DNA from 3 places in the Liquorilactobacillus sp. genome. Region 1 is predicted to be linked to each of the others. Evidence: predicted binding sites of a transcription regulator. Region 1 holds the regulator's gene; each other region holds the start of a gene.
The links. The regulator NrdR, encoded in region 1, represses ribonucleotide reductase genes. The targets are predictions, from matches to a motif close to ACACNATATATNGTGT.

Region 1 (4,238 bases):
TGCATGACGAATTAATTTTTGAAGTACCGAGTAAAGAAATTACAAGACTGGAAAAATTGGTACCAAAAGTAATGGATCAGGCGGTTTCCTTGGAAGTACCACTAAAAGTTGAAAGTGCACATGGAAAAACATGGTTCGATGCAAAATAAAGTTTTGAGAAGGAGATAAAAAATGCCTGAATTGCCTGAAGTGGAAACTGTACGTCAAGGGCTACGCCAATTAGTATTGAACAAAAAGATTCGCAAAGTGACAGTCCTTTACCCCAAGATTATAAATGGAGATACCAATATTTTTATTGAAACACTTGAGGGATTGACGATTAAAGAGATTGGACGCCGGGGAAAGTATTTGATTTTTAACTTTGATGATGGGATTTCGCTGGTCTCTCACTTACGGATGGAAGGAAAGTATTTTGTTCGTCAAACTGGTGATGAAATTGAGAAACACACGCATATTATTTTTGAATTTACGGATGGGAAACAGCTTAGATATAATGATGTGCGTAAATTTGGCAGAATGGAATTAGTCAAGACAGATAATATCAATGACTTAAAAAGTCTAAAGAAATTAGGCCCAGAACCGACAAAAACTGATTTTAGCATAGAAGATTTTACAAACAAATTGAAAAAGAAAAATAAGATGATCAAGCCTGCATTACTTGATCAGAGTTTGGTTGTAGGTTTAGGAAATATTTATGTCGATGAAGTTCTGTGGATGAGTAAAATAAACCCACAGACAATTGCTAAGCACCTGGAGAAAAATGAAATTATTATTTTGCATGATGCAATTATTGCTGAGTTAGCAAAGGCTGTGAAAGCTGGCGGGACAACAATTAGGAGTTATACAAATGCGTTTGAAAATTCAGGGACATTTCAATTTGACCTGAATGCATATGGCAGGACGGGTGAACCTTGTCGCAGGTGTGGAAACTCAATTGAAAAAATAGTTGTTGCTCAAAGAGGAACCCATTATTGTCCAAATTGTCAGAAGGTGAAATGAGTGACATATATTCTTGGGCTTACTGGAGGAATTGCAGCCGGTAAATCAACAGTCAGTCTCTTTTTAAGAAAAAAAGGTGCAAAGATTATCGATGGTGACCGGGTTGCACGCGAAGTTGTTCAAAAAGAGAGCGTTGGATTAAGCCAAATTGTGAATATTTTCGGTGAAGATTACTTAACGAGTACGGGTGAGTTGAATCGTAAGAAGTTGGGCTCACTTGTATTCAATGACAAAAATAAGTTAAAACAATTGACCGATATAACAGGTCCATTAATTCATAAGCGAATTGAAGATTTGATTGTTGCAGCAAGAGTAGCGGATTGTAGGTTACTGGTATTAGATATTCCATTACTTTTTGAAGGCAATTATCAAAAATATTGTGATAGTGTCATGTGTGTTTGGGTTCCAGAAAAACTACAAGTAGAGCGCTTGGTGGCAAGAGACGGTTATACCGAGCAACAAGCACAGCAACGGATTTTGAGTCAAATGTCAAATGAAGAACGCTGCATACTAGCTGATGTTTTAATTGATAACTCTAAACAAGTTGAAGAAACACTTAAGCAAGTGCTAAAATGGCTAGAGACAATGGAATTAGTGTAATTAACACTGTATATTAAAGGTATAAAATAATGAGGTGAAAGATATGAGATGTCCCAAGTGCCATCATAATGGTTCACGAGTGGTTGATAGTCGTCCTGCAGATGATGGTCATGTAATTAGAAGACGCCGTGAGTGTGAGGCTTGTGGCTTTAGATTCACAACGTTTGAAAGAATTGAAGTTACTCCGCTGTTAGTAATCAAAAAGGATGGGACACGCGATGAATTTAATCGCGAGAAGATTTTGCGCGGAATTATTAGAGCTGCTGAAAAAAGACCAGTTGGAATGGATCAGATTACGAAAATTGTTGATGAAGTTGAAAATAAGGTGCGTTCGCTTGGTGAAAGTGAAGTTTCTAGTCAGTTGATTGGAGAATATGTGATGGGAATGTTGGCAGATGTCGATGAAATATCTTACATTCGTTTTGCAAGTGTCTATAGGCAATTTAAGGATATGCGTGTATTCTTAAAGGAACTACAAGAAATGATGGCACGGGATAAGAAAAATCTTTCAAGTAATGACGATGAAAAGAGTGAGTAAGAAGGTGAGTGCAGATGGTTGCTGAGGAGAGAAACTTCACACCTAAAGATGGATTCGTAGTATGTACAGGGCATAAGCTGTATGAAAGTCAACTGGAAGTAGTTTTAAAACTTTATCAACCATTGGTTGGAACAGCGAGCTTCAGCCTGTATGCCCTTTTGCGAACAATGGTGCAGTCTGATTTACAACTCTCAAATCGAAAAATGCACAGTGAATTATTTGATTTACTTGATATTGGTTTGCAGACTTTCTATGAAGCCAGATGTAAGCTGGAAGCAATCGGATTACTTAGAACATTTGAGCAAAATGATGAACTTGGTAGATTGGTGATTTATGAGCTTCAGGAACCGCAAGAGCCTGCAAATTTTTTTGCGGATGATTTACTGCGGAGTTTGTTGCTGGAAACGGTCGGAGAAAGAATTTTTAAGGAGCTTCGAGCTTACTTTTTCTTCGCACCAATTGAAACGAAAGAGGCAGTTGAAACTACTAAACACTTTCTAGAAGTCTATACAGTACAGCCAGAGACCTTGAGTGAAGGCAAGAACTTGGTGGCGACTGAGCACCCATTGCTGTCCAAGGTTAATGCAATACAAAATTCTAACTTAGACGAAGAATTCCTAAAACAGCTTATTGGGCATTCATTCATTGACAGCAGACAAGTTTTTGATAATTATCAGCGCCTAACCGCTGCAAATGCGGTGTATGGGTTTGATGAGTTAGCGTTGTTGAGTTTACTTGAGGAAGCTGCAAATGTTGCAACAAGTCAAGTGGACTTTACTCTATTTTGGAAGTTGGTCCATGAGAAATTTGCAAAGCAAGACTCAAAGGCTATGTTAGATATTAATCCGGATATTACAGCTAAGAAAGCAGTAAATAAAAAGCAGAAGATACTGAAAAGTGAAGATCAAGAGCTTTTGGCTGCAAGTAGGGCGTACGCTCCTGCAGAGTTCTTGCAAGAATTGAAGCGTGAGAAGGGCTCGTTTGTAACCGGTTCGGAGAGAAACATTATCGAATGGGTTGTCCAAAAAAACTTTTTTCAAGCTGAAATAATAAATATTTTAATTCATTACATGATAGTTGATCGGGGGATGGCTACCCTAAATCGGGCCTTTTTTGAGGCGGTTATTGCTGATTGGAGTCAAAAAAAGATCAGTACACCAGAAGAGGCGATGCTTCAGGTGCGAACTTTCAATGCACCTAAAAAAGAAAGTTCCAAGTATGCACAAACGCAAAGATATTCAGGAAACAAAAGAGTTGTACAAAAAGAAAAGCTGCCAGACTGGGCGAAAAATGAACTTGTTTCAGAAGGTAAGTCAACCTTGAGTCAAGAAGAGCAGGCGCAATTGAAAAAAAGGCTGAGTAGGTTTAAGAAGAAAATCGACTAGCAAAAGGTGGTGGTAAGATGAAGGACATTGGCGAGGAAATGGCACAGCAACTTCGCAATAGAAACTGGGTGAAAAACTACAAAGAGTTAATTGATGATGCCTTTGCCGACGACGAGGTTAAAGCTTTTGTGACTGAAAATCAATTGTCTCAGGCCGAATTAGCGCGCAGTGCCAGTAAAGTCTATGAGTTTGTAAGTATAAAAAGACAGATTGAAAATGGAGAAGTCACGCCCGCACCTGGATATCAACCAGAATTGGTTTTGAGTAATCATCTGATAGATGTTGCATATGTTCCAAGTGCTGAATTAATAAAAAGTCAAAAGCAGGCCGAAATCAGAGCGCGAGTCAGGGCATTAAACATGCCTAAAGCAATCAAAAATGCTCAGCTGGCAGATTTTGACATAACTGGACGCGAAGAAATTGCACAAGCGGCGGCGGATTTTATTGATGCGTATACCGCTAATCCACAAAAGTTTATTCAAGGAATGTATCTGCAAGGAAGCTTTGGGGTTGGGAAAACTTATCTTTTGGGGGCGATTGCCAATGGGCTTGCAGAAGAGGGGTTTCGTTCAACAATGCTTCATTTTCCATCTTTTGCAGTTGAGATTAAAGGCGCAATTGGTTCAAATAATGTTATTGAAAAAATCGATAGTATAAAGAAGGCTCCTCTCTTAATGTTAGACGATATTGGAGCTGATCAATTATCAAGCTGGTTA
Region 2 (4,238 bases), on a different contig from region 1:
TGATCCCAAGTTACAGCTGATATCAGTACCAAGTTCGTCAAAATTTTGGCTATTATTAACAAGTGATGGCTTCTGAACTTGAAGAATTTCAGTACAAAGATTACTCATAATGATTTTACCGTCAATCGGGTTATCATGGTTGGCAGTATCAATATTAATAATATAAGGATAGCCAGACTCTTGTTGTAACTTGCTGATTTCAGTTTCGAGATCACGCGCCAAAATCTTTTTCTTAGGAATATTAGGGTTGGCAACAAGATTATCGTATTCTTTTGTGATATCAATATAAGAGAATGGTTTGCCATACTCGCGTTCTACACCCCAAGGATCAAAAAGATACATTTCTTCATTATTACGTGCAAGCTCATAAAATTTGTCAGGCACTACTAATCCCAGTGAAAGTGTCTTAACACGAATTTTTTCATCAGCATTTTCCTTCTTTGCAGATAAAAAGGCAACAACATCTGGATGGAAGATATTCAGGTAAACCACCCCGGCACCTTGACGCTGTCCCAACTGATTTGAGTAAGAAAAGCTATCCTCAAGTAACTTCATGACTGGGACAACTCCTGACGCGGCACCTTGAATGTTCTTAATGGGGGCACCAGCTCCGCGCAAATTACTAAGCGTGATTCCAACACCACCGCCAATTCGTGATAATTGAAGTGCAGAATTTACTCCACGTCCAATAGAATTCATATCGTCTGTAACTTGAATTAAGAAACAAGAAACAAGTTCACCACGACGCTTGCGCCCAGCGTTTAAAAATGAAGGTGTGGCTGGTTGGTAACGCTGATGAACAATTTCATCGGCAAGTGTCAACGCCAACTGCTCATCTCCATCAGCGAAGAATAGTGCATTTGCAGCCACACGATCAATGAAACTTTCAAGATATAGGTTATTATCGTTTGTCTTAAGTGCATACTGTGCATAAAATTTGTAGGCCGCCATGAAAGTCTTGAAAGTAAAGTTCTGTTCAGAAAGGAATGAATATAGTTTCTTAATAAATTGAAAATTATATTTTTCAATGAATTCTTTTTCTAGATAATCGTTGGCTATTAGATAATTAAAACGTTCTTCCAAAGATGAAAATTTCATTGAGTTTGGTTCAATGTTTTCCTTCAAGAAAGCAGCGAGTGCTTCTTTGTCTTTATTGAGTGGAATCTGTCCATTTACTGGAATATTAATTTCATTATTTAAATCATAATAAGTTACATTAGTGCTATCTAGCTGTTTTAATGTCAATCTCATGCACCACTTTCTTAAAATTTTCAATGTCCTTAGGAGTACCGCTGAATTCGAATGAGTATACTAAGGGAACTTGATATTCGCGTGCAATGTCTTTTGCAGTAAAAATAAAAAGCTCGGCAAAATTTCGATTACCTGTGCCCGCAACTCCGAGCAGATTTTGCCGATTAACACTATAGTTTAGAAAATCTTCTATGAATTCTGTTATTTCTTTTTCATAGGTAGGAACCACCAGTATGTAGGGTTCATTTACCGCAAAGAAAGGATTCGTTGGTGTGATTTCAACATACGGAAGATCCAATTTATTTATAAATCTTCGTGTTTGACCGGTCACACTAAAGAAAACAATTTTCATTGTACAGCCAGATTTCTTAAAAGATCAGGACGGAAACCATTGATGATTGGATCATCGTTGTCTTCAATAACGGGGACAGATCGAAATCCTTTCTCCTTAAGATAATCAATATATTGTGGCTCAGTATTTATATTGTGTTCTTCAAAAGAAATATTGTGCTCACTTAAAAACTTTTTAGTCATCTTGCATTGAATGCAATTGTTTTTTGTATAAATAGATAAACTCATAACTAGCACCTCACATTAATTTGTTGTATGATTAGTATACATCATTTATCAGAATAAGCAAGAAACAAATACTATATATTGTGTTTGTTTCTTTTGCTAATATACGACATATAGTGATTTTGTTGGAGCTTAAATTTCTGATAGAATTCAAGTGCCTCAAAAGTTTAGGACAATTATTGAAAAGGTAGGGACAAATGGAAAATTATTATTACTCAAAAAACCCTAAAGTAGTACATGAAGAAAAAAGATGGGCTTTTGATATTTTAGGAAATAAAATTGATTTTGTAACAGACAATGGTGTTTTTTCAAAAACAACTGTTGACTATGGTTCAAGAGCATTAATTGATAATCTAAGAATTGAAGCAATGCATGAGGGTAGGATTTTGGATCTTGGCTGTGGGTATGGCCCGATTGGTTTAGGAATAGCGAAAGGAAATCCAAAGTTAGTTGTTGATATGGTAGATGTTAACGAACTTGCACTTTCATTAGCAAAAAAAAATGCGGAATTAAATGAAATTAAAAATGTTAATATTTGGGAATCTGACGTATATAACAAGGTTGAATGTGCAGATTATAACCTGATTATATCGAATCCACCGATTCGTGCGGGGAAGAAGATCGTTTCACAAATTTTGGTCGAAGCAATCAATCATCTTAGTGTTGGTGGCAGACTAGTTGTGGTAATTCAAAAGAAACAAGGGGCACCATCTGCAAAGAAAGTAATGGAAACAGTCTTTGACAATTGTGAGGTAGTGGCAAGAGACAAGGGTTATTTTATTTTAGAAAGTATAAAGAATGTCTAATGTTGGAGGTCGATTTTGATTTTAAGTAATCTGCAGAAGGAATTCTTCATGAAAGAAGCTATCTATGAGGCACAAAAGGCTGCTGTAATTGGTGAAGTTCCTATTGGATGTGTTGTTGTAGTCGCTGGGAAGATTGTCGGTCGCGGTCATAATCTTAGAGAGCATGCACAGGATGCAACAATGCATGCTGAGATATTGGCAATTCAAGAAGCAAATGCTTTTTGCAGAAGTTGGCGTTTGCCCGAAGCCCAGTTATTCGTGACGTTAGAACCTTGCCCGATGTGCAGTGGTGCAATTCTTAATTCAAGAATCAAGCAGGTTTATTATGGAGCGCTGGATCCTAAAGCTGGAGCTGCGGGGTCATTGATGAACTTGCTGAATGATAGTAGATTCAATCATCAGGTGGTTGTTGAAAAAGGATGTCTGGAAGTTGAATGCGCACAGCTGCTTAAGGATTTTTTTAGAAATATTAGGCTAAAAAAGAAGAAATCAAAGCGAAAGGACTAGCATTTTCCTAGGATTTCATGTATCATAGAATATGCCGCAAGGCCTTGGGACAATGTTGTCCTTGTGAACCGTGTCAGGTCCGGAAGGAAGCAGCACTAAGCTCGGTTCGGCATGTGTCTCAAGTTAATATGACATTTATCTCCTGACTGTCTTGTGGTCGGGAGTTTTTTTAAATTGCAAAAGATAGGAGTGTTAGCATGGGATATCAGGCTCTATACCGTGTCTGGCGGCCACAAAAATTTGTTGATTTAGTCGGTCAAAAGATGATAACGCAAACTTTACAAAATGCAATTATGACCCAGCAAACGAGTCATGCGTATCTTTTCACGGGGCCGCGTGGTACGGGTAAAACCTCGGCAGCAAAGATTTTTGCAAAGGCGGTTAATTGTCATAATCAAAAAGATGGTGAGCCTTGTAATGAATGTGCAACCTGTCATGCAATTACTGAAGGACGGCTGAATGATGTAATTGAAATTGATGCGGCTTCTAATAATAGTGTGGATGAGATTCGTGATATCAGGGATAAGGTTAAGTACGCACCAACGCAGGCTGATTATAAGGTATACATTATTGATGAAGTCCATATGCTTTCAACTGGGGCATTTAATGCATTATTGAAGACACTGGAAGAACCACCTAGCAACGTTGTATTTATTTTAGCAACGACTGAGCCGCATAAAATTCCGGCAACAATAATATCGCGAACGCAACGATTTGATTTTAAGAGAATTACTAATGATGATATTATTGCGAGAATGCAGTATATTTTAACAGAAAAAGATTTTAAGTATGAAGAACGCGCTTTGAGAGTCATCGCAAAAGCATCGGCTGGTGGAATGAGGGATGCACTGAGTATTCTGGATCAAGTGCTTTCTTTTGGTAATGATGTCGTAACGCTTGAAAATGCATTGCTTGTGACAGGTAGTGTCAAGCACGAGAAACTCAATCAGTATCTCAAATTAGTTTTTGAAGGTGAGACAGCCTTGGCCCTCCAAACATTGCAAGAAGTAATGGCTGAGGGGAAAGACGCTAACCGCTTGGTAGAAGATGTTATTGATTACTGTCGGGATTTATTATTATATCAGGCTTCTCCCAGCA
Region 3 (4,238 bases), on a different contig from region 1:
GGAGAGCAACTCTAGGTGTGCATCTGATCAAGATTGAAGAAGGTGCATTTGTTTCAACGATGGCAAAAGTTGCACCGGAAGAGCTTGATGAAGAAGGACAGGATGAAAAAAATAATCTTTGACAGAATTAGAGATTTTGCGTATTTAAAAATATAGGCAGTGATAAGAATTTAGATGCCTTGTAATATTATATTGAAAATGATATAATGTTTGTTCGTTAGTATCTAACTAGAAATAGCATTAGATTACTTTCCTTGTTCTTAACAGAATTAAGAACCAACAGTCCATAAGGAGGTGTAAACAGTCATGACATACGAAATTACTTATATTATCAGCCCAGCAATTGATGAAGCTGCTAAAGCTACATTGGTTGATCGTTTCGACAGTATTTTAAAAGATAACGGTGCTGAAATTGTAGATTCAAAAGACTGGTCTAAGCGTCGTTTTGCATACGAAATCGGTGGCTTTACAGAAGGAACATATCATATTGTAAATACTAAAGTTGATGATGCCGTAGCAATCGACGAATTTGATCGTCTTGCAAAGATTAATGATGCAATCTTACGTCATATGATCGTTAAACGCGAAGCTTAATTAAGAAAATAAATAGTTAAAGGGGGAGTAGAACTTTGATTAATAGAGCTATACTTGTAGGTCGATTAACAAGAGATCCTGATTTGCGTTATACCTCTAGCGGTGCTGCTGTTGCAACATTTACTATCGCTGTAAATCGCCAATTCACAAACCAACAAGGTGAGCGTGAGGCAGATTTTATTAATTGTGTAATTTGGCGTAAAGCTGCAGAAAATTTTGCAAACTTTACACATAAAGGATCTTTGATAGGTGTAGAGGGACGTATTCAAACTAGGTCTTATGAAAATCAACAAGGAAATAGGGTCTATGTTACAGAAGTTATTGTTGATAGCTTCTCATTACTTGAATCACGTTCACAATCTGAGCGTCAGCAAAGTAATAGTAACTCACAAAGTTCTAGTCCTTCGCAAGGAACAAAGTCAAATTCAGGAGATAATCCATTTGGTAGTATGATGAATAGTAATAATTCATCCAGTAGTAATACAAATACAAATGATGCTGATCCGTTTGCCAGTAATGGGCAACAGATTGATATCTCGGATGATGACTTGCCATTTTAGATAGCAAGGAGGGAAAACAATGGCACAACAACGTAGAGGTGGCCGCCGTCGCCGTAAGGTAGATTTTATTGCAGCAAACCATATTGAGTATATTGATTATAAAGATACTGATCTTTTGAAACGCTTTGTTTCCGAACGTGGTAAAATTTTACCTCGTCGAGTTTCTGGAACTAGTGCAAAGAACCAACGTCGTTTGACAATTGCAATCAAGCGTGCTCGTATTATGGGTCTTTTACCATTTGTAACAGAAGATTAAAAATTAAAGATGTGGCTAATCCGCATCTTTTTTTTTGCGATAAAAAGGCATTTAAATTATATTTTTAACAATATATAGTATGCTTTGCTTAAATTTTATCAATATGTTGTATGAATGGAGCCGAGAATATGATAAAATATTCTTGGCTCTTTTTTAACGAAGAAATCGTAATCTGCAGCAGTCGATTTCAGAATACTAAAAAAGCTGTAACTTTAGTCGCTTTTTGACTGTAAACAATTTAAGAGATAAGAACAAAAGGATTTTAAAACTATTAAAAAGGGATGGAAATATGTTTAATCGTTATGTAGCTGTATTATCAAATTTACCAGAGTATTCTAAGAATGTTTTTAGGAAAAATTATTTTAGTTGGTTGTTAAATCAGTGTAAAGGCTGGGGTAGATTTAGCTATGGGCTACTTTTATTTAATTTTGTATTACAAGTATTTTCATTATTGCAATCATTTAGTGTTGCCCCTACACAATCGCTTTTATCGTTTATTGGGGGAAATTTATCAGTTGCCTGTGTTATAGGTATTTCTAACCGTTCAGGAATTCAAGGTTGGGCTGGAGCGTTAAGTGCGGTCTGTATAGCAAGTGTTGGTTTTATGGCCGGAAATTATGCAACAGCTTGGGAACAAATCGGATATCTAATTTTTCTAGATATTTTTTGTATTCTTGATCCGAAATGGAATGATAATATTCAAGCTGAAAAATTTGAGAATATTAAAGATTGGATTTATTATATTCTATTCTTTATCGTGGCATGGGGCGTTATCTATTATATTTTTAGCATGACAAATGATCCGCGTGTCTTCTTGGATAGCTTGAACTTAGCTATGGCAATCACTGGTTCTTTGTTGGAATTAAATCGGAAACGCGAGCAGTACTTCGTATGGACCATAAGTTCTGTTTTCACAATTGCATTATGGATGCAAACGATGTTACAAGGTGATGGTAATTTTGCACTTATTTTCAGTTACGGAGTGTTTTTCTTGAATGACATGTATGCATTCTTTAGTAAACGTGGTTGGTTCAAAGCTACAGAATAAATTAAATGAAGTATTTTTAAAGTAAAAGAGATAGGAGCTGGAGCAAAAGTTAAATTTTGATCTGGCTTTTTTAATTTGGAATCAATAATTAGTTGGTATAGTAATTTCATTTTTGCTGGAGTATGTATCTCAGTTGCGTTTGTGATAAAATAAGGAACAAAGTCAAAGTCTACGGAACAGACTGTGTTTTTTCGATTATTAAGATTTTTGTATAAAATTTAATTTAACACTGAAAATACTTGTAGGAATGAGGAGAATATTTTGAAACAGTTTTTTTCAAGGGATTTTTTGCATTTCCCGTCATTCATGAAAAATGAAAAATTGCGTATTATTGCGATATTCCTATTAATGATATCTTTAGTTTGTGTAGCAATGTCATTTGTAGTCAGCTGGGTCTTAGGGATCTTCATAGCTACGCTTGTTTTAATAACTATTATTGTTTCTTTTTTTGTTTTAAAAGCAATCACTGAAGACACCACTGAATATATTTCTGACTTGTCGTACCGGATAAAAAGAGGAGAACAAGAATCTTTAATAAAGATGCCAGTTGGAATTATGTTTTTGAACGGAGAAAATGAAATCGAGTGGGTCAATCCTTACTTGCAGAAGTATTTCGGTCAGGAGGAAGTACTAGGTAAAGCTTTATCTGCGGTGGATAAAGAATTGGCAGCGGTAGTGGGGAAATATGGTGCAGAAAAAAAGCCTGTCGAAGTTTCATGGCGTGAGTATCGTTTCCAATTGTTAATTGAAAATGATATCCATGCAGTATATCTGATGGATACTACACGTTATGCAAAGATCGAACAGCATGATAAAGATACTGACGTGGTAATTGGACAAATTTTTATTGATAACTATGATGAAGTGACTCAGACAATGAATGATAAGAGTGTCTCAAATATTAGTAATTATGTAACAAACGAACTTTCTAATTGGGCAAAGAAGTATCAAATGTACTTGAAGAGAATAGATGATGATCATTTCTTTATCTTGGCATACGCAAGCGTCTTAGAAAAATTAGAAGAGGATAAGTTTAAGATTTTGGATAGAATTCGTGAGAGAACATCTAAACAAAACCTCCCTCTAACTTTGAGTATGGGGATTTCTTACGGTGAAGATGATTTGGCACTTCTTTCGAAAACGGCACAAAATAACTTAGATCTTGCTCTGGGACGAGGTGGAGACCAAGTTGTAGTTAAGACTCCTGAACAACAGGCACGCTTTTATGGTGGAAAAACAAATCCAATGGAGAAGCGAACTAGGGTTAGGGCTAGAATGATAGCTCAAGCTTTGCAAGAACTTATGAGTCAAACAGATCAGGTTTTTGTGATGGGGCATAAGTATCCTGACATGGATTCGATTGGTGCGTGTTTAGGGTTACGAAGAATAGCTGCTATGAATCAAAAAAAATGTTGGATAGTTTTGGATAACGAGAAACTACATTCTGATGTAACTAGATTAATGGATGAACTTTCGCAATATCCTGAAATAAAAGGAACTGTTATTTCAGTTGAAGAGGCTCTTGAAAAAGCAACAAAGCAAAGTCTATTGATAATGGTTGATCATTCAAAACCTTCAATTTCGACTAGTCAGGAACTATATAAAAAGTTAGCCAATCGAATGATGGTAATTGATCATCATAGACGTGGTGAGGAATTTCCAGAGAATCCAATCTTAGTTTATATTGAACCATATGCATCTTCAACATGTGAGTTAATCACGGAAATGTTTGAGTATCAGTCACGTGATAGTGAACCAATTAATAAGATAGAGGCCACAG

Region 2: the regulator NrdR is predicted to act here: its motif matches at 1,899-1,914, upstream of nrdH (glutaredoxin-like protein NrdH).
Region 3: the regulator NrdR is predicted to act here: its motif matches at 1,476-1,491, upstream of pnuC (nicotinamide riboside transporter PnuC).

The regions. Positions count from the first base shown of each region.
Region 1 is NZ_JBDNTS010000007.1:27,479-31,716, forward strand. It holds gene polA (DNA polymerase I) at 1-149, shown strand, start outside; gene mutM (DNA-formamidopyrimidine glycosylase) at 172-999, shown strand; gene coaE (dephospho-CoA kinase) at 1,000-1,599, shown strand; gene nrdR (transcriptional regulator NrdR) at 1,643-2,137, shown strand; gene ABF682_RS05220 (DnaD domain protein) at 2,152-3,522, shown strand; gene dnaI (primosomal protein DnaI) at 3,540-4,238, shown strand, end outside.
Region 2 is NZ_JBDNTS010000004.1:27,520-31,757, forward strand. It holds gene nrdE (class 1b ribonucleoside-diphosphate reductase subunit alpha) at 1-1,251, opposite strand, end outside; gene nrdI (class Ib ribonucleoside-diphosphate reductase assembly flavoprotein NrdI) at 1,223-1,603, opposite strand; gene nrdH (glutaredoxin-like protein NrdH) at 1,600-1,830, opposite strand; gene ABF682_RS02965 (class I SAM-dependent methyltransferase) at 2,025-2,633, shown strand; gene tadA (tRNA adenosine(34) deaminase TadA) at 2,646-3,140, shown strand; RNA gene ffs (signal recognition particle sRNA small type) at 3,182-3,268, shown strand; gene dnaX (DNA polymerase III subunit gamma/tau) at 3,338-4,238, shown strand, end outside.
Region 3 is NZ_JBDNTS010000001.1:96,008-100,245, reverse strand. It holds gene gyrA (DNA gyrase subunit A) at 1-122, shown strand, start outside; gene rpsF (30S ribosomal protein S6) at 307-594, shown strand; gene ssb (single-stranded DNA-binding protein) at 630-1,154, shown strand; gene rpsR (30S ribosomal protein S18) at 1,174-1,410, shown strand; gene pnuC (nicotinamide riboside transporter PnuC) at 1,700-2,458, shown strand; gene ABF682_RS00445 (DHH family phosphoesterase) at 2,720-4,238, shown strand, end outside.